Regions from separate parts of the Sporolactobacillus sp. BBK16-2 genome, predicted to be linked through region 3. Evidence: riboswitches for the same ligand, from Rfam matches in the RefSeq annotation. Region 3 holds a riboswitch; each other region holds the start of a gene.

Evidence for each region. Region 3 has a riboswitch for S-adenosylmethionine ahead of AC6F33_RS14055 (copper resistance CopC/CopD family protein). Riboswitches for the same ligand answer to the same signal wherever they lie in the genome.
Region 1: it holds a riboswitch for S-adenosylmethionine, as region 3 does, so the genes downstream of both, AC6F33_RS16785 (O-acetylhomoserine aminocarboxypropyltransferase/cysteine synthase family protein) here and AC6F33_RS14055 (copper resistance CopC/CopD family protein) in region 3, are expected to answer to the same signal.
Region 2: it holds a riboswitch for S-adenosylmethionine, as region 3 does, so the genes downstream of both, AC6F33_RS15425 (PLP-dependent transferase) here and AC6F33_RS14055 (copper resistance CopC/CopD family protein) in region 3, are expected to answer to the same signal.
Region 4: it holds a riboswitch for S-adenosylmethionine, as region 3 does, so the genes downstream of both, AC6F33_RS05920 (methionine ABC transporter ATP-binding protein) here and AC6F33_RS14055 (copper resistance CopC/CopD family protein) in region 3, are expected to answer to the same signal.

The regions. Positions count from the first base shown of each region.
Region 1 is NZ_CM187611.1:3,401,304-3,406,632, forward strand. Features, by position in the region: gene rpiA (ribose 5-phosphate isomerase A) at 1-375, shown strand, start outside; gene AC6F33_RS16775 (Gfo/Idh/MocA family protein) at 372-1,340, shown strand; gene AC6F33_RS16780 (aldehyde dehydrogenase family protein) at 1,475-2,971, shown strand; SAM riboswitch class I at 3,114-3,218, shown strand; gene AC6F33_RS16785 (O-acetylhomoserine aminocarboxypropyltransferase/cysteine synthase family protein) at 3,341-4,645, shown strand; gene AC6F33_RS16790 (NAD(P)/FAD-dependent oxidoreductase) at 4,732-5,329, opposite strand, start outside.
Region 2 is NZ_CM187611.1:3,096,337-3,101,665, forward strand. Features, by position in the region: gene AC6F33_RS15415 (bifunctional homocysteine S-methyltransferase/methylenetetrahydrofolate reductase) at 1-269, opposite strand, end outside; gene metC (cystathionine beta-lyase) at 269-1,456, opposite strand; gene AC6F33_RS15425 (PLP-dependent transferase) at 1,449-2,570, opposite strand; SAM riboswitch class I at 2,702-2,818, opposite strand; gene AC6F33_RS15430 (helix-turn-helix transcriptional regulator) at 2,879-3,073, opposite strand; gene AC6F33_RS15435 (hypothetical protein) at 3,089-3,424, opposite strand; gene AC6F33_RS15440 (MurR/RpiR family transcriptional regulator) at 3,507-4,340, opposite strand; gene AC6F33_RS15445 (DUF8171 family membrane protein) at 4,523-5,329, shown strand, end outside.
Region 3 is NZ_CM187611.1:2,836,679-2,842,007, forward strand. Features, by position in the region: gene AC6F33_RS14045 (ABC transporter ATP-binding protein) at 1-7, shown strand, start outside; gene AC6F33_RS14050 (YcnI family copper-binding membrane protein) at 295-930, opposite strand; gene AC6F33_RS14055 (copper resistance CopC/CopD family protein) at 953-2,704, opposite strand; SAM riboswitch class I at 2,852-2,963, opposite strand; gene AC6F33_RS14060 (FbpB family small basic protein) at 3,015-3,173, opposite strand; gene AC6F33_RS14065 (MMPL family transporter) at 4,664-5,329, opposite strand, start outside.
Region 4 is NZ_CM187611.1:1,178,248-1,183,576, forward strand. Features, by position in the region: gene gcvH (glycine cleavage system protein GcvH) at 100-480, shown strand; gene sigI (RNA polymerase sigma-I factor) at 789-1,547, shown strand; gene AC6F33_RS05915 (anti-sigma factor domain-containing protein) at 1,573-2,517, shown strand; SAM riboswitch class I at 2,659-2,772, shown strand; gene AC6F33_RS05920 (methionine ABC transporter ATP-binding protein) at 2,925-3,944, shown strand; gene AC6F33_RS05925 (methionine ABC transporter permease) at 3,937-4,602, shown strand; gene AC6F33_RS05930 (MetQ/NlpA family ABC transporter substrate-binding protein) at 4,676-5,329, shown strand, end outside.

The sequences.
Region 1 (5,329 bases), 560 kb from region 3:
GCTGATGAGTACATCCTTCTCGTTGATGAATCCAAATACGCACAGACATTAACCTTCGAAAAGCCAGTTGTCCTAGAACTTCTGACCGAGGCGATGGCCTACGTACGCAGCAAGGTTGAACAATTAGGTGGAAGACCGGAGATGCGCCGCAGTGCGGCAAAGGATGGATTCACGATCTCCGATAACGGCCATCTTTTAATGGATGTCTATTTTGATCAGGTTAGTGATATTCGAAAACTGGACGACGATTTACAAGCTATCCGCGGCGTCATTGATACATCTCTTTTCGTCGATGTTGCAACAAAGGCATTGATCGCCGGCGAAAACGGCATGCGCTGGCTAAGCAAGACATCTCGTGAGGTGAACCATCAATGAGTGATCGAAAATGGGCGATCATCGGTCCCGGAGCCATTGCTGCTGAATTTGCGCAGACGCTGCATGCGAGCGGCCGCAAAATATATGGGGTCGGTTCGCGAAGCTTGGAACGTGCCCAAGCCTTTGCCGACAAGAATCATATTGAGAAAGCTTACGGAAGTTACGATGAACTTTTAAGTGACCCTGCCATTGACATCGTTTACCTTTCAACACCTCATTCCAATCATTACAGCTACCTGCTTAAGTGTTTGGAATCAGGCAAACACGTCCTATGCGAAAAGGCAATTACAGTCAGCAGCAGGCAACTGGATCCTGTCATTCGTTACGCAAAGCAAAAGAATTTGATTGTTGCCGAGGCAATGACGATTTATCACATGCCACTTTATCAAAAGCTGAAGGAAGTCGTCGAGAGCGGAGCCATTGGCGAAGTCAAAATGGTGAACGTTACCTTCGGCAGCCTAAAACCATATGACGTAAACAATCGTTTCTTCAATATGAATCTCGCAGGAGGCGCACTTCTTGATATTGGTGCATACGCCCTGTCCTTTGCGCGTTTCTTTCTCAGCAGCCAGCCTAATGAAATCTTGACCACAGTCAAACAATTCGAGACCGGTGCCGATGAACAATCCGGCATTATTTTAAAAAATCCGGATGACCAAATGGCTGTTGTTACACTCACGATGAGAGCGAAATTGCCGAAACGGGGAATTGTCACCGGAGATAAAGCTTATATAACTGTGGACAATTTTCCGCGAGCTGATCAAGCGACCATTACCTATCCGGATGGTCGCACGGAAACACTTAAAGCCGGAAGCACTGATCAGGCAATGGTTTATGAATACGATTACATGAATGCTGCAGTAAACCGAGAAATTGATGAACAAACACTTCCGCTGACCGACAGTGTGATGAAAATTATGACCAACGTGCGTGATCAATGGGGCATCCGCTATCCATTTGAGTAACAGTCGCATCCGTTACAATTAGCATTTTGCATTTGTTTTAAAAATAGAGAGCGTTTTCTTTTTATTTTTTGAAACTCTGCATTACAATAGACATGTGATATTAATTACACTAAATTTTGAAGGGAAGATGTGCAATGAGTATTAAAGACACAGTCCTGGAACACGCAGTAGATACTGAATACAAACTATATATCGGCGGTAAATGGGTTGAAGGCTCTGAAGGTAAAAAAATAGCAAGCTACAATCCTAGCACCGGTGAAAAGCTGACTGAATTCACTGACGCGAGTCATGCCGATGTAGACGCAGCTGTGGAAGCAGCTACAAAAGCATTTGACACATGGAAGGATGTCAGCGTTCAAGAGAAAAGTACTCTGTTGCTTAAGATCGCTGATTTAATTGATGAAAACGCTGATCACCTGGCACTTGTTGAAACATTAGATAACGGCAAACCGCTTCGTGAAACAAAGGGAATTGACGTTCCGGCAAGTTCAGATCACTTCCGCTATTTTGCCGGTGTTATCCGTTCCGAAGAAGGCACGGCTAACGCACTTGACGAAAATACATTGACCATCAATCTAAAGGAACCTATTGGTGTCGTTGGGCAAATTGTTCCTTGGAACTTCCCATTGCTGATGGCCGCTTGGAAGATTGCTCCTGCAATTGCAGCAGGAAACACGGTTGTCATTCACCCATCTTCTTCAACATCACTGAGTCTGCTCGAATTGGCTAAAATTTTCGATCAGGCACTCCCAGCAGGAGTCGTGAATGTTATTACCGGACGCGGCTCTGATTCCGGCGATTATATGCTGCATCATCCCGGCTTTGCAAAGCTTGCGTTCACCGGCTCAACCCAAATCGGTTATGAAGTTGCCGCGGCAGCTGCAAAGCGCTTGATTCCGGCAACCCTTGAACTCGGCGGCAAATCGGCCAACATTTTCTTTGATGACGCTCCATGGGAACGTGCCATTGAAGGCGCACAGCTCGGCATTCTATTCAATCAAGGCCAAGTATGCTGTGCAGGTTCACGAATCTTCGTTCAAGAAGGCATCTATGATAAATTCGTTAGCGCACTAAAAGATGCATTCGAGAAAGTTAATGTCGGTTTGCCTTGGGAAGACGGCGTTCAAATGGGTGCTCAAGTCAACAAACGGCAACTGGAAAAGATCTTGGAATATGTTAAGATCGGCCAGGATGAAGGCGCAAAGCTTGTGACCGGCGGATGCCAGCTGACGGACAACAACCTCGATAAAGGTGTCTTCATGGCCCCAACGCTTCTTGCAGACGCAAATAACGACATGCGAATCGCTCAGGAAGAAATCTTCGGACCGGTTGCAACGGTTATCAAATTTAAAGATGCAGATGAAGCAATTAAACTCGCAAACCAATCGGATTACGGTCTTGGCGGTGCGGTATGGACACAAGATATCAACAAGGCACTCCGTGTCGCTCGCAGCGTACGTACCGGTCGTATGTGGGTCAACACCTACAACCAGCTTCCTGCAGGTGCTCCATTCGGCGGCTACAAGAAATCCGGTATCGGCCGTGAAACGTATAAGAGTATTCTTGATGCTTATACGCAAACGAAGAATATCTACATCAGCACAAAAGAAACAGTTGACGGTCTCTATTAATCAGGTCTGTCATTCTATCAGAAAGAGACGAATGCTTCACGCATTCGCCTTTTTCTTTATTTTTGATTAAACATATCAAATTACTTGTATTTATTGCTTGACAAATAAAACACAGCACGATAAACTGTACACAATTAAATAAATCTTATCAAGAGTGGCGGAGGGACTGGCCCGACGAAGCCCGACAACCAGCACGTTTGATGTGTATGGTGTTAATTCCAGCAGATTAAATTCTGGCAGATAAGAAAAGAACCGGCGAATAAGGCCGCTTCCCTATCTACTCTGCGGGAAGCGGTCTTTTAATCTGCGCACCCTTTTTTCTAAGATTTTATTTAATGTAAAACTTAAAGAACATAGGGAGAGATGAACATGGCAGAGGAAAGAAAATATGGTTTTGAGACTTTGCAGGTACACGCAGGTCAAGTGCCTGATCCTGCAACAGGTGCACGTGCCGTACCAATCTATCAGACTACTTCATTTGTATTCAAGGATGCAGACGAAGCAGCAGACTTCTTTCAATTGAAAAGGCCGGGCAATGTGTATGCACGCATTATGAACCCAACTGAAGATGTCTTTGAACAGCGCGTTGCTCAGCTTGAAGGCGGATCCGCAGCTCTTGCCACCTCTTCAGGACTTGCGGCGATTACGTACGCCATTTTGAATGTTGCAAATGCCGGTGATCATATTGTTGCTGCCTCTACCTTGTACGGTGGTACGTATGAATTGTTCAATGTCACTTTGAAAAAACTCGGTATTGATGTCACATTCGTTGATCCGGATGATCCGGAAAATTTCCGCGCAGCAATCCGTGATAATACAAAAGCACTCTACGGTGAAACGATTGGTAACCCGAAAATCAATATTCTCGATATCGAAGCCGTTGCCAATATCGCACACGAAAATAAAATTCCTCTCATTGTTGACAACACCTTCGGAACACCTTACCTCGTTCGTCCAATCGAATTCGGCGCAGATGTCGTTGTCCATTCTGCTACGAAATTTATTGGTGGCCACGGAACTGCTATCGGAGGCATTCTCGTTGACGGAGGAAAATTTGACTGGCGGGCAAGTGGCAAATTCCCTGATTTCACGACACCGGACAAAAGCTACGGCGGCTTGGTCTATGCTGATCTCGCACCTGCTTCATTCGCTGCAAAAGCACGTATTCAGCTGCTGCGCAACACAGGCGCAACAGTCAGCCCGCAGAATGCATTCCTGTTCCTGCAAGGCTTGGAATCTCTTTCCCTGCGTGTGGAACGCCATGTTCAAAATGCACGCAAAGTTGCTGAGTTTTTAAACAATCATCCGAAAATCACATGGGTAAACTATCCTGAACTTGATGGCAACCCATACAAAGAACTGTCAAAAAAATACTTTCCAAAAGGTCCCGGATCCATTTTCACATTTGGCGTGAAAGGCGGACTACAAGCGGGTAAGACATTAATCAACAATGTAAAGCTGTTCTCATTGCTCGCCAATGTGGCCGATGCAAAATCGCTGATCATTCATCCGGCAAGCACGACACATGCTGAATTGACTGCGGAAGAACAGGCCTTTACCGGTGTAACACCCGAACTGATTCGTGTATCCATTGGTATCGAAAGCGTTGACGACATCATCTATGATCTGGAACAGGCATTGGCAAAAGTTCCGGACGCGGTCGCAGCTAAATAATAGAATAGACAAAGAGTAAAGCTATCGGGGGTTATTAACTAGAAGGAGCCTGCAAATGATTTAGTTTGCAGGCTCCTTATTATTTTTTATTTGTTCAGGCTGAATCTCCCTTTTTTTATCATGGTTTCAACACCGCCGATTTTTGCCAGCGATCGGTTTTCAATCACTTTTTTCATAATGGATGCCGGTCGGCCTTTGAGATTTCTGCCCATAATTTCTCCGACCGCATCATTGCGGCCAAGCGAACACACGGTGCCCATAAATTTAAAGACAAACGGCTTTGTCGACGCTTCCTCAATCCTTGCATTCAAGTTATATGCCGCACAATCCGCTTGCTGCATCGCAATTTGCGCGGTGGTCGGATAGGGACGACCATCTTCCGGATTAATGACAGCTGAACAATCGCCTATAATCAGAATTTCCGGATGATCAGGAACAGATAAGTCATCGTTAACAATCACGCGACCGCGGCGCTGCGCAAATCCCGATGCACTGACAACAGAACTTCCGCTGACTCCCCCGGTCCAAACAAATGTACCGGCCTGAAGCGTTTTGATTTGATCACCTGATTTGTAATAGATCCGTTCAGCATCAATACCGCTGACCCTGCCGATTATAAATTCAACACCGTTCTCGCTCAGCTTATGTGCGCCGTATTCCGCCAATTTTCGATTGAACATCGGA
Region 2 (5,329 bases), 260 kb from region 3:
AGCTTCACCGCCGCGCGATTAAAAACAGTGACCTCATGCTTCAGTCCATATCGATCGAGCTTGATTTGATTTGCTCCATAGGTATTCGTCTGGATCACATCGGCGCCTGCATTAATATACGCTTCATGAACATGCTTCACTTCTTCAGCCTGAGAGACATTGAGTTCCTCAAAACATCGGTCAATTCCATACGAGTAAAGCAGCGTGCCCATCGCGCCGTCACCGATCAATATTCGTTTTTTTAATTCATCACGAATCGATTGCTTCATTAATCTACGCTCCTTACGGTCACCTTCTCATGATTTCGCACAAAATCAAGTGCATTACTGAAATCGCGAATAAGATCTTCAGCATCCTCAAGGCCTACTGATAAGCGCAAAAGTCCGCTTCCGATGCCTGCCTTTTCACGCTCTTCCTCATTCAACTCTGCATGCGACATTTTCGGCGGATACGAGAGAATCGATTCCACCGCACCGAGACTGACTGCGAATACGGGCAGCTTTACATGATTGACAAAGGTGCGCGCGGCTGCCTCGTCTTCCAACTCAAACGACAGAACCGCGCCGCCTGAAGCTGCCTGCTCAGCGTGGAGTTTGGATCCGGGGTGATCAGACAGACCTGGATAAAATACGTTGCGGACTTCCGATTGCGTCGTGAAAAATTCGGCGACACGCTGCGCCGAATCCGCTGATTTGCGAATACGGACGTCAAGGGTTTTCAGACCCCTGAGGAGCAGCCAGGAATCCTGAACACCAAGAACGGCACCAAGCGCATTTTGGAGAAAATAGACTTTATCTGCAAGCTCTTCCGTGCGCGCAACGGCAAGACCGGCAACGACATCGCTGTGTCCGGAAATAAACTTCGTCGCACTGTGCAGGACAAGATCCGCCCCAAGTTCGAGCGGTCGCTGGAATACAGGAGTCATGAAGGTGTTATCAACGAAGGTCAAACATCGATGCGCTTTAGCTAGTTTGACAACAGCTCGAATATCCGTCACGGCCAGCGTCGGATTGGACGGTGTTTCCACGTAGATCACCTTTGTATTTGGACGGATTGCCTGCTCTACCTCATCAAGGTTTGTTGTGTCGACAAACGTATGATCAATTCCGAAACGACCGAGGACCTGGGTCAGAATCCGAAAGGTACCTCCATACACATTCTTCGGAACAATGGCGTGATCACCCGCAGAAAGGAGTAAAAATGCCGTAGAAATCGCAGCCATTCCAGACGCGAATGCAAACCCGCGAACGCCGCCTTCCAAGGCAGCAATCGCATCTTCAAGTGCTTCACGCGTTGGATTTCCGGACCGTGTATAGTCATACTTACCATAATGATCAAAGTCCTTTTGATGAAAGGTTGATGATAAATAAACAGGCACATTTGCCGCCCCTGTTTGTGGATCGACAGCAACCGTTTCTTTTATTAGTTTGGTAGAAAAATGAATCGATTCACTCATGTGCGGTCACCTCTTCTTTTAACGTCTGAAATGCTTGATTCAAATCGCTAATCAAATCGTCCGGGTGCTCAATACCGGTCGAAAGACGAAGCAATGAATTAGACAGGCCGTATTCAAGACGCAGAGCTTCGGGAATATCTGCATGAGTCTGCGTTGCCGGATAGGTAATCAGACTTTCAACACCACCGAGACTTTCGGCAAAGGTGATCAAGTGCAGCGATTTGAGAAAAGGTTCGACATAATCCGGCGCGGTTAATTCAAAGCTGACCATTCCGCCTTTGCCTGGATAAAGCACCTTGGTCACAAGCGGCTGCTTCTCGAGATAGGCAACAATCTTGCGTGCGTTCTCCTGATGCTGGCGCATACGCAGGGCGAGCGTTTTCAAGCCACGTATCAGAAGCCACGAATCAAACGGATCAAGAACCACGCCACATGAATTATGATAGAGTCGCAGTTTCTCAGTAACTTTTGTTCGATTTGAGATCACAAGACCTGCAAGCACATCATTATGTCCGGCCAAATATTTTGTTGCACTGTGCACGACAATGTCGGCTCCCTGTTCAATCGGGCGTTGCAGAATCGGTGTGTAAAATGTATTGTCAACGATAAGCAGCAATTCATTTTTTTTCGTAATCTTTGCGATTGCCGATAGATCAACCTCGTGCATCAACGGATTGGTTGGTGTTTCAATGAAAATTGCTTTTGTCTCCGGACAGACAAGATCAGCTAATTCACCCAGATTTTCGCCGTCCCAATAAGAGAATGAGAGATGGTACTGCTTACTCAGAATCTCAAAAAAGCGGAAGGTACCGCCATAGAGATCTCTTGAAGCAATAATATGATCCCCCGAGCTGAATAATGAAAAAGCGAGCTGAATCGCGCTCATTCCTGAGCTGCAGGCAAAGCCCTCCTGACCGCCTTCTATATCGGCAATTGCCTTCTCCAAAATAGATCGTGTCGGATTGCCCGTGCGCGTATAGTCATAGCCTTTTGAGATGCCGATTCCTTCATGTTTATAAGCGGTAGATAGATAAATTGGCGCGTTGACTGCACCCAATTCATCAAAACCATTCCCGATTTGTGTTAATTTTGTTTCTGTCTTATACGATGCCATGTCGCCATTCTCCCTTCAAAACAAATACATTTAAGTTCACCAGATAGATCGTGAGTCGCTTATACAATTCAAAAATAGGTAAAATAAAAAGCCTTCTTCGCAATAAGAAGAAGGCTTGGTTTGCCGGTATCTTCTTATCCCTCAGGCCGCACGCAGCCTGCTGGAATTAGCACCTTGTCGCCATTCGTAAATCAGCGACGGTTGCTGAAGCGTCATCGGGCCAGTCCCTCGGCTTCTCTTGATAAGAATCAAAATGTCTCATTCAGTTGTTGATTAGTGTACACTAGTGCGCCTATTTTTTCAAGACCTTATTCATTTAGAAAAAGTTCGTCCACTCGTTTATTCAGCACATGCGCAAGGCGAAACGCAAGCTTCAATGTCGGATCGTATTTATTGTTTTCGATCGCGTTAATTGTCTGCCTTGATACATTGCATTTTTTTGCGAGTTCATCCTGCGAGAGTTTTAATGTAACCCGCAGCTCGCGAATCTGATTTTTCACAATTTCGTGCTCCCAACCTCAGGCTCTCATTTTCCAGCTGTTAAACGCGTAAAAAATAAAATAGCTTGCAAGCGCCGCAACTAAATAAAACCCCGCCGGATATTTTAGGGACAGTCCAGAAACAGTTCCTAGGTGAAAATAATCCCGCACGAAATCAGCAGCAAAAAGCATTAAGAGCGCAAGCCAGCTGCTGACAATTGATTTCCTTTTAATCATCTGCTTTCGTTCATCCTGAGTGCGTCCTGAAAAAACAAGCCCATCTCCGGTCAGCCAATCAATCACGAAAAACAGGATAAGTCCGAGTAAAGCGTATACACTCCATTCAAGCAGTGAGCTTTTAATGAAATCCGACATGTCAAGACACCTCGTTATGTAAAATACTTTTGACATCATTATATGTGGAATACCTCAGGGGTGTCAAATACTTTTTACATACTCATCTTGGCAAGTCATCCTTATACTTTTTTCTCAAAGCGCTCAATTGATCCAATCTCTGCATATTTTTGTCTTGCTGTTTCTCACTGAGCGACAAGATCAGATTCTCAACTAGGTAAGTCGCTGCAATCATGGAATGAAATTCATCCTTTTCTCCTCGACTCGCAAACAAAAGAGCATCGAAGGCATGATGCGTCCGAAGCACCGGCTGATCGGTAATGACAATCGTCCGATAGCCTGCTGATGCTCCATAATCCAGCAGCACGTCTCCTTCCTTTAATATTCGTGAAAAAGCAAAAATCAACACGACGCAGTTTTTGTCAATATGGACCAAATCCTCGAGCAGCTCGCTCCCCCATTTGCGCAGGATAACAACCGTTACGCCAAACCGAGCCAACCGGTAATTCAGCAATTCCGCAAGGCCGATCGATGGTCCCGGAGCATAAATATAGAGCTTCTTCGCTTCCTGAATCAAAGTAACCGCACGCTCGAAATAAGCCTTGTTGAAATGATTCAACGTCACCTGCAGGAGCTGGACACTCTTATTCAAATGATGAATCTGTAATTTGGTGTGTTCAAGATCGTCAATGGTGTTCATCATTTTTTTTGCCGGCGTAATTTCAAGATCTTCTCTTAATTTCCGCTTGTAATCTTTCAAATTTTTAAACCCAATCATCATCCAAAAACGGGAAACAGAGGCAATGCTCACTCCTGATTCTTTAGCGATTTCTTTTTCAGTCAACAGCATAACTGCTGATTCATTGTGCTGCAGCCATTGGGCAATTTTCAGATGTGTCGGCGAAAGCAGGCTGATATTAATGGGACTGCGACTCATGAGATCACCTTTTTTTGCTTTCATCATAGCATTAGCGTCGCTGATTTCGCAGTTCTATGAAAATAAAATTACATTATTATAGAAAATAATAATTTATTTACACTAGATTCACATGATTCCCACGGTTCATTAACAGTGATTTTCTATACTACAAGAGAAGTTAAAATTCAGGAGGGACACCAATGACGCAAATCAAAGAACGCTACACGCTGACCCAGCCCCAGAAAATGATGGTTTTTATCTTGTCGATGTCTTTATACGGATTATCCAACATGATTACCGAACTTGTACCGGAAGTAAATATCGGACCTGTTAATTTCTCAATTGAGTACTTCGCATTTATTCCTTTGACGCTGTGCATCCTGTTCCATCCTTTCTATGCCGCAATCGGCGCATCTGTCGGTGAAGTTATTTTCGGCGAAGTGATGCTCGGTCAGTTCAGCGGTTTCGGAGAAATAGAGAAACTGGTCATCTTCACCTTGGCGATGTATGTTGCCGGAATCATCGTTAACAATCCCAAGAGCCGGGTTCAAGTCGGCATTGCCGCAATGACCGGTGTGATTATTCACCAATTTCTCAATATGATTTCAGATATTACCAAGGTCTGGATCGGCGTCGATGACTTTGAAGCCGTTTCCGGTCTTCCTCAAAGTGTAGTTGCAATCGAGGGCTTCTCATTCCTGAATGACGTGCTGTTCTCGGGGATCCTATTTGCCCTCCTGCCAACGCTCTACCTCGTTCCGCGTTTGTATGGAAAAATCGAACCGCTGCTCGGCATGAAGCCGCGCGATAACAAGACCAAATATCCGATCAGCGGCATCCTTAAACCACGTTTCATCATCATCGGTGTCCTGCTTTCGGCTGTCGCGATGGGATGCGAGTTCCTGTCTGAAGCCGGGATTGATATCTTTGAATGGGAAGCAGAATTTGGAGACACGGCAATTTGGATCAGTCTGGCCGCAGCCGCTGTCGTTGCCCTGATCACCATC
Region 3 (5,329 bases):
TGCTTAATGCACGAGGCACTGAAACAAATTCGTTTATGTTAAAAATGATTCATTCTCTCGAGTTAACGAAGAGATGAATCATTTTTTTGTGAACAACATCATCAGTAGCGAACGGTCGTTAATCCTTCTGATCACGCATTCACGTTATTTCACGCGATAATGGTACAGACCCATACCAAGACAATAACAATGCCCCTCCACCTGTTTTGAAGGTTGAGGGGCATCTTTATATCAGAAAATGTGTTATGAAGCAGCGTGGCAAACCGCCTTCAGAGCGCCCTATACCTTTTTACGTCATAGTGTCTCCTTTGTATCTTCAGGTACTCCCTTTTTCTTCTGTCGGCCCGCAATCAGAGTGAGTAGGGAAAGAACGATGGCAATTGCTGAAAGAATGATCGCAATAACCGAAACGATTTGATTGCCGCTTTTCCCATTTTGTGTGCCGCTCTCTGTATCCTCGCTTTTAACGACGCTTGTAATCGCATGAGGGGTTTCGGCATTTTCTTTGCCTGTCCATTCAACAACACTGCCATCCTTGTACGTTTGATAAGCATTCCAAGCGAGATCACCGGTTTGTTTTGGGTTCAGTGCGCGAAACTGAAACTGTTGGAACGCTCCAGGCGCAATTCCGCTCCCCTTTGCTGTCCAAATCACCGTTGGCGCCTGTCCGCTCGCATTCTTGATTACTTCAGTCGTCCATCCCGGCACCGGTTGGTAACTGTAGAATTGAACGCTTTTCGGAATGCGCAGTGCCACTTTAGTCGTCGGAATGTTCTTTTCAGTAGGTACAGTTATTGTATACGTTTCGCTCGATCCTGTGATCGACTGAACCGGTTTGACGGTTACATGGGCTGATGCACTGTAGTGAAAAGCGAAAAGGAGTACACCAGAGAAGAACGCAGCAGTGATGGTTTGGATAGACTTTTTCATTTGATCGGTTACTCCTTCTTGTTCATTTAATGGATACAATGAAGTCTTTATCGACTGCCTGGTAATCCTTATCAAGAACATGGACATTGATGAGAAAACGATGCTTCATATCGAATGCGTCTTTGACAACAAATCCCTTGCCAAGTTTCGCTAGCGGCACTTGGACTTGGGTTTCCCCCATATCCATGTCAATGCAGCGGATCTTTAAGGCAACCTGCTGTAAATTGTGCGCTCGTTTCCCTTGATCAAGCACATCTAAGTACAGCGTATTGGGGCCGAGTTTGAGCGGTTCAACGCGAAGTGTCAGTACATAGTTCTTTTCCTTAGCCCGTATCGTTTTTTTCGGATCTTCCAATACAGTCGGCGGATTGGTATTCTTTGTTGGTTTCCCATTGTTGAATTTTGCACTAAATCCCTCAAATGTGCCATCGTCGACCGCCGGTTTCGGGACAGGAGGAGAAACATTGGTCAATACAGCAGCAGCCAGTAAAACCGTCAGCCCGATCAGAAGCTCGCCCAGTACACTTTTCTTGAGAAAATCCCTCTGCTTCTTCACGCGCACGTTCGAATAGAGCGCAAACAGCAGCATGAGCAGCAGAAGAACCGCTTTTATGATGATGATCCAGCCATAAGTTGAGGTATATAATGCTCGAAATGACGTCAAGTGAATCAGCGTGCCGATCAAGCCGGTTAAAAAGATTACCCCAACTAAAAGAAGCGCAACGTTTGAAAAGCGATGCAACGTTTGCCAGTAGATCTTTTTTTGCTGCTCAGGAGAATCATTGTTTTTTACCGATCTGGGCAGGAAAAGCAGAAGGCAAAGTAAAGACCCAATCCAGATTGACGCGGCAGACAGATGCAGAAAGTCCGCAGCCACAGCCCAAACACGCAATTCCTGATCCTCAGTACCAGCGGCATGGCCGACAAATGCTTTGGACAAAGAAAAGACAAACAACAAGCCGATGAGCACCCATAAGAGTCCACGAACCGTTCGCTCGGATTGCGTGCGAAATAACCAGAAAAGAAGGGAGATGCACAGAATTAAACTACTGATTTGTAGGAACCATGGTGTACCGAATGAGGTCGTCAGCAACGTTTCGCCAACAGCTTTACCCGAAAACGCATGCAGCCAGTTCACATCAGCGTTACGTGTCACTTGAAGCGGCAGCGCGAGCAGAACGCCAAGCAGCAGAATCCCTGCGGCACTCCAAAGTGTTCGCCGCAGCGCCTTTTGGTTAAAAATCACTAGATTTCGTTCCGGATTGAAAAATTTCAGGAAGAACAGTATGCCAAAAAAGAAAGACAAACCAAGATAGATCAGCCATTGAATCACGAGTTGGTCCGCACCGGGAAGATCGCTCCGCGTATCACTGGAAGACTGCACATTTGCGGCACTTTCTTTCGGTTGTCCAACGTGAAAACCAATCGTTCCGTGAACGGCATGCCCATCTGCCGATACGACTTTCCAATTCATCCGGTAATAGCCGCTGGAAAGCTGCTTTTTTACACCATTTTCCAATACGCTTCGGTTCTTCTTGTTACGCTGCGCGTGATCTGTATCAACACGGCTGCCCTTTTGATTCAAAACCTCCAAGGTCAGAAAAGACGGTTGGATTTCTTCATTAAATTGAATCGTGACATTCTTAAGATTTCCGTTTACCTGTTGATTCTGAGCAGGGTTCGATTTCACAACAGAAGCGTGTGCCGATGCAAAACTAGCAAACATTAAAGGAAAAAAAATAAGAACGAGAAACGCACTAATTTTTTGTTTCATAGTTAATTAACCATCCGATCTTTCAGAATCATTGTTGTGCGTGGCCCCGCATGAAACAGCTAAAAAATTGCATCACGAAGAGCACAAAAGTCTGATCTAAAAAAAACAAGCCTAACGACGATGCGAAAGGTTTGCTGCGTTGGTTCTTTCTCATCTTCAAACACCATTCAGTGTTTCTGGAATGGACACCGTGCATGCATGCAAACATGTTGGTTGTCGGGGTTCATTGGGCCAGTCCCTCCCCCACTCTGGATAAGAATTCATATTCAATTCTCAACAAACACAGCACCCCGCCAAACTAGTCATCATTTTACCGAGTTTTACTTTGCGGCTTGCTGTTTTCCAATTTTGCCACACGCCTTCGGTCCAGTTTCGCCTCTAATGCTTGCATCACCGATTCTGTACTTAGCATTTCAGATATATTTTGCTGTACCAGCTTATTAAAAGACAAGAAACGCCTGCGCACCATGATCTTCCTCCTCTCATTATTATTCCAAGTATTATTATATGTTTTTGGTGTTTTTCACATTGTAATACAAATAGGAATCCGTATCAATAGTGATTTCTCAATAATGTCAATGTCTGCGAGACTATCCCCCTGACTTGCGATCAACAGAGACACTCCGCAGGCGTCCGAGCGCTTACTTCCGCAAGATGCGGAAGCTCCATTTTAGCCGCTTATCCCCGTTCAGCAAATCAAAGATCGTGAACTACATCGGGATTAAAATTCCGAGCTTCTAGTAACATCTCATACTTGCTTGGAACATCCAAGCAGCGGCTAAGTCTCTTTTACAAGTTAAGAAAGTATAGCGTTTTGCCTTGTCGGTACGACGATAAGGTCATAAGATTTGGTTGGGCGATCAGGTAAGCGTCCAATCCGAGAAATAAACGGAAAAATTCCGCTTAATTGGAAAATGAATGAAAAAATTGCTTAAATAGACGGAGAAATTCCGCTTATCAAATCGAAAAACATGAAAATGGAGGGTTTTTCTGTGTATAAGCGGAAAAATTACCCTTATACACCTGTGAAACAAGCGCCAGGATGCATATAACCGGAAAATCTCCGCTTATTTTATTCCGGCCGCGTTACTTAATTAAGGATCCCAATGATTTATTAGGAAACTTGGCTTCGCCAAGCCCCTGGCGAAGGCGAAGACTTAGTTGCGACGGCCATGGACGGACTAGTGTCCGGTGAGCCGCAGGACGCGGCGCTTTTTCGGACCGCTTACACTCGTTTCCTTTAAATGTTTTCTTATACTTTCCTACCAGTGTGAAACAGAAATGTCTGTTCGCGCACAAGCTTGATGATTCAAAACGGTATTTAGAGCAAATGAACTTTCGTATGTTTTTATATTCTGATTGACGCATTTGCATTGATAGGATTGCTTGAAGGATTTCTTCGACTTAAGTCATGTTTTTGCTTAAAGAAATTTTTGTACTTTCCACCAAATCGCGATTGGTGATCTGAAGACTCATGCTTTCAGCATCTTTAAGCCACGGATAGTCACGTTTTAGTGCTATTAAAAGATTATTTCAGAGCATAAGTAATCAAAAAAGTGGCTTTCGGATTATGTTCATACCGTTCGATCAGTATGTTTAGCATCTGATCCCAAACAAAACGGTTGTAGCCAAAGTTTCATTGGATGAATAGTTTTTGTTTTTTAGTGGGGTAGATTCATACGTTAAGCCCTTTTAAAGTCATCGTTTCACCTCTTTTCACAGCATAATAGCAGCACAAGCGTTCGCGCTTTCACTATGATTGAACCGGTTTCCAAACAAGAAAATGGAGACCCAAGGCGCTGATTCATCTCGGCAATGAATGGCCGAGTTTTCTCAGGCTGGTCTCCTTTATAAACGTTCTTAATCTTGGTACGAAAAAAAGATGTCTCATAGTCGCAGACCTTTGAGACACCTTCATTTTTTTATTTACATTTTAAAAGGATCAATTCGTAAAATTATTTATTCGCTCACTGATGACTCTGCGCTTCTTTTAAACTTCGGCGGAGAATCAAAGAGTGAAATCATCGCCGGGACAAAGATCGGAAGCATTATGAAGCAGAGTACGATCAGACCGGTAATTACAGCCGTTGCCAGCTCAATCAGCAGCACAATTCCTGACGGCATCAGTGTCGCGAAGGTTCCTCCAAGAATCACGAAGGCTGACAAAATTATGGTACCCACTCGTTTTGCGGCTTCGACAATCGCTTCCTTGCCTGACATCAGTGGATATTCCTTATAGCGTGCCAGCAGGAAGATGCTGTAGTCTACACCCAGAGCAACGATCACGATAAAGGCGAAGAATGGGACGAATGAAGAAATCCCCTCCAGACCAATCAGATTGATGAACAGAGCGTTCAAAACAAACATGGCCGCGTAGTATGCTCCCATTAGCGACACCGTGATAAACACCGGGATCCAGAAGGAGCGCATCACAACGATCAGCACGAGCAGCACGCCGATGAGTACAATAATCGTTAAGCGATTCAAATCTTTTGTCAGAACATTGTTTGTGTCATAGGTTGTCGAGCTTGGCCCGGAAACGGCTACCTTTGCATCAGCCAAAGTCGTTCCCTTCACTCCGTTATGCACCGTTGTATTCATGTGCTTGATTGTCGTTAAAGCTTG
Region 4 (5,329 bases), 1.7 Mb from region 3:
GAATGAAATTCATTTGTTTTATCTGCCAAATTTTACGCTATAATAGAAGTATCGTTAAGATGTAAGGAATATCCAGTACCTGAAAACGGAGGCAAAATAATGAGTGTACCTACAGATTTGCTGTATTCAAAGGATCATGAATGGGTTAAGAAAGAAGCGGATGGTAAAGTCCGTATCGGTATCACAGAGTTTGCTCAAAAAGAACTCGGAGATATTGTTTTTGTTGAACTTCCGGATATTGGTGCGGAACTTGGCTCAGGCGATTCATTCGGCAGTGTGGAATCGGTAAAAACGGTTTCTGAACTCTATGCGCCAGTAAGCGGCGTTGTTGCAGCAATTAATGAGGAACTTGAAGATTCACCGGAATTTGTTAATGAATCGCCTTATGAAAAAGCTTGGATGGTTGAACTCGAATCTGTTGATGCGTCAAGCTTTGATAATCTTCTGGATGCTGCAGCATATGAGAAATTGATCGGTTAACGAAAGGCATATGCAGGCAATAAGGCACTTATAAAGTCACTCACAAAATAGTTTAATAATCCTTGTCATCTTTTTGTTACCAGATTGTCGCTTTCTTTTCAATAGGGAAGCATGGTATAAATGAGGCAAGGGTTTTTTGCTTTTTCGACAAAATCCTCGAACAATGGGACATTAACAAAAGTTTTTGACAATAGTCCTACATTTCCATGGGACATGTTATTGTAAAAAAAAGATGGTCAACAGATTTGATTTTTACCATTTGGAATTGATCAAAGACTTAAAGACCAAAGCGAGAGGTGAGTGTTTTGATGAGCGCAAACCAGTTAACATTAGGCGGAGCGTTTAATATTTCGCTTGAAACGAATATTTTTCAGGTACAGCAAGGCGATGAATCCTTGCGAAACTCAATTATCGAATCATACCAGCCTTTTATTAAAAAGGTTGTTTCTAAAGTATGCAATCGTTTTATAGATCAGACAATGGATGAATTCAGTATCGGTTTAGTTGCGTTTAACGAAGCAATTAACCAGTACCAAAAAGGGCAGGGAAGTAAGTTTTTGACTTTTGCAGACATGGTCATTCGACGCAGAATTATTGATTTCATTCGCAAAGAATCCCGCCAAGTACGCCATATTTATTTGGATCAGACAAAACAGACCGATGAAAACACGATGGAAGAAAGTTTCATCGAACAGCAAGCTGCTATTGATCACTTTGAAGAGCAGCGGCGGATTAACGAGCGTATGGAGCAAATCGAAAGCTATCAAACACTGCTGCTCGAATACGGTATTACATTTGATGTGTTGAGCAAGCATTGCCCGAAGCATGCGGATGCGCGTGAAAATGCAAAAGTATCGGCAAAAAGGCTGGTTGAGCACAAGGAATTAGTAACTTATTTAAAGAAAAAGAAGCAGCTGCCGATAAAAGATTTGTTACAATTTGTATCGTGTAGCCGCAAAACGATTGAAAGGAATCGAAAATATATAATAGCATTGTCGCTGATCTATATTGGCGGGTTCAGTGCATTAAAGTCATATATTGAACCGGAATTAGAAACGGTTCAGTGACCGAGAAAGGTGGGGAGGAAAACTGATTAATCAGGGTGTACTCGTGTCCAAAAAGGGGAGGCGTGCTGTCATTCTGACTGATGAAGGCGACTTCAAATCGGTCAGGCTCAGACGCATGGCTGATCTTTCTATTGGACAAACGGTACGTTCCAAACACCTTGCCCGATTTAACTTTCTTCCCAAATCGATACTGACGCCGATCATCGCACTTGGATTTTCGCTGCTTTGTTTTATTCCGTTGTCGCATAGTACTTATGCGCCTCCTGGGCCGGTAGCTGCATATGTGTATTTTGATTTAAAGGCAAGTATCGAAGCGAGTGTAGATCGTAATATGCAGGTTATCTCTGTACAGCCTTTAAACAGTGAAGCAAGACAACTGCTTCAGAGTATCCCTGTCGTCCAAAAGATGCCTCTTCAGCAGTTCAGTTCAGCACTCTTCTCAAAACTGAGGAACGAAGGCGTTTCAGATAAGCGATCGCTTTGTTTAGTTACAACAGTTTTGACGAATCAAATCGGCCGCTCGCAAAAATCAGTATTTACAGAGGGCTTGACCGCATCTTTTAATCGCGGAGCAAGTCAATCCCTTCAAGCGAACGGAATTGGAATTGAGTGGCTTCAAGCATCTCTTGAACGAAAAAAGGATGCCGAAGCACGAGGCCTGTCTGTTGGAAAGTATCTGCTTTATTTGCAAGCGAATGCGTACGGCAAGACGCTCTCGCTTGAAGATGCCCAACAATTATCCACTGAGAAGATGCGCGAAGTATCAGGAGCTGTTTCACTGCCATGGCATTCGTTGATTAGAGAACGGAATAATACTCAAGGAAGCAGACCATCTACGGAGCAAGCGTCCTTTAGGGCCAATCAACTTAAACCGCTCTTTCAAAATCCTTTTCAGGTCGGTGAGGCGGCTAAAAGCAGGGAGAACAGCAGCTATAATTATTTGAACACTCGAATAGCGGGTTATGCCTGATTTTTGTCTATGAAGATCCAAGCAGAGAAACATCTGCTTGGATTTTTTAATATGCATAATCGGGTATCTGTTAAGAGAAAAAATGGTTTGACAGCTTGAGTTATGCGTGGTAAATTATTAACACTCAATTGAATAGAAAAACTCTTATCCAGAGAGGCGGAGGGACTGGCCCGATGATGCCCGGCAACCTAATTGCAGATCGTTGCAATAAAGGTGCTAATTCCTTCAGAAACAAATGTTTCTGACAGATGAGAGAGGCGAATCCCACCTCTCTCAAGGCGGGTTTTTTTATTGGTTGAAACAAAAATCGGAGAGAGGGATGCCACCAAGTAGAATACAGATTAAATGCCAAGTAAAAACGTAGGATAAGTTTTTACGACTGTAATAATTGAAAGCGGTGAACGAAGTTGATTCAATTAAGCAATGTTGAAAAAACGTTTCGGACTGATCAGGGTCCGGTGCGTGCACTATCGGATGTTAGCCTTGCTATTCAGGAAGGGGAAGTGTTCGGCATTATTGGCTATAGCGGTGCCGGCAAGAGCACACTCATTCGGATGATTAATCTGCTTGAGAAACCGACGTCAGGAACGATCACGATTGATGGTCGAAGTCTTACAGACTTGGATGAGCGCCAGCTGCGTGAAGAACGTCGGTCAATTGGAATGATCTTTCAGCATTTCAACTTGCTGTGGTCGCGGACTGTTGCTGAGAATATTGCTTTCCCATTAGAATTAACGAAGCTGAAAAAGAAACAAAGAGAAGATCGGATTGCCGAATTGATTCGGATGGTTGGACTTGAAGGCAAAGAGTCTGCGTATCCATCACAACTGAGCGGCGGTCAAAAACAGCGTGTAGGCATTGCACGAGCACTGGCTAACAATCCGAAGGTCCTTCTTTGTGATGAAGCGACATCGGCACTTGATCCAAAAACAACCGATTCAATTCTTACCCTTCTGTCGGAAATTAATAAGACGCTTGGACTGACGATCATACTGATTACTCATGAAATGACTGTAATTCGAAAAATATGCGATCGTGTGGCTGTGCTTGACGGCGGTAAAATTGTTGAGCAAGGAACAGTTGAGTCTGTGTTTTCGAATCCGCAACAAACCATTACTCAAGAATTCGTAGGCAACCATACTGGGAAAAGTACACCGATTCAAATCAAAGTTTCCGATGTGATACATACTGAGGGAACTGTAATCAGTCTTTCGGCTGCTGACCAAGCCACGTTTCAACACAGCTTATCGCGGCTGCTCGGGAACACGAACCTATCGGTAAAGGTGCTTGGATTAGCATACGGAGCGAACACTCAATCGGAGCATACAATCGTTTCCATTCAAGGGGCTTCAGAATCCATTAGAAAAGCGATCAACGTTCTGCGTTCAGAAGGCGTGAGAGTTGAGGTGACAAAGGAAAATGTTTGAGTGGTTACAAAATGTTGATTGGCCAAGTATGTGGCTGTCTACCGGTCAAACGCTCTATATGACAGCTATCTCCGGTGTGTTTACATTTTTTTTAGGAGTCGCTTTAGGGCTTTTACTTTACTTAACGGCAAAAGGCGGACTCTATGAGAATCAGATTATCTACAGGTTTATTGCTTCATTCGTCAATGTGTTTCGATCAATCCCTTTCATTATTTTGATCATTCTTTTGATCCCGCTTACGGTGATTATCATTGGGACCATGATTGGAGCGAGTGCGGCACTGCCTTCGATCATTATCGGAGCGGCACCGTTTTATGCCCGGCTGGTTGAGATCGGTTTAAGAGAAGTAGATAAGGGAGTCATTGAAGCGGCTCAGGCAATGGGTGCAACCAAGTGGCACATTGTTTGGAAAGTACTTCTTCCTGAAGCACTGCCGTCACTATCTTCCGGAATGACCGTTACGCTGATTGCACTGATTGGCAACACGGCAATGGCCGGGGTCGTTGGTGCCGGAGGACTTGGTACTATTGCTTATAATGAAGGTTTTCAAGCAAATAATAATACAATTACGTTTATCGCGACCGTGATTATTCTAGTGATTGTCTTTATTATTCAGTATGTCGGCGATCATATTACTCGCCGTGTTGACAAGAGATAGACAGCATAAAAGCTGACTTATTAAACAAATGATGGTAACTAAAATTAATCAAACAGAACTTGGGGGAGTTAATATGAAAAAATCAATCGTATTTGCTGTAGTTCTTGCTTTTGCTCTCATTCTTACCGCATGCGGACAATCAACAGGAAAGTCGGAGAAAAATCAAACATTGACTGTTGGCGCGTCGGCAGTGCCTCATGCTGAAATTCTCAAGCAAGCCGCACCATTGTTAAAAAAGAAAGGTATTACCCTGAAGGTAAAAGTATTCCAGGACTATGTGCTGCCAAACAAAGCACTCGCATCAAAACAATTGGATGCTAATTATTTCCAACATGTTCCATTCCTTGATCTTTATAATAAGCAAAACAATACGGATTTGGTTAATGCAGGAAAAATCCACATCGAACCATTTGGTATCTATTCCAAGAAATTCAAGAGTGTTGATGAAGTGAAAGACGGAGCAACGGTTCAGATCAGCAATAACAAGTCGGAACAAGGACGCATTTTACTGCTTCTTCAATCAAAAGGACTTTTGAAGATTAAATCCGGTATTGATCCAATTGCTGCTACACTTGCTCAGAAAAACGGGAACTATACGGATTTCGACAATATCAAACATCTGAAATTCTTGCAGCCGATCGATCCGGCCATTCTGCCGAAAGCTTATGAGAACAGCGCGGCAGACTTGTATGCAATTAATACAAACTATGCACTTCAAGCGAAATTG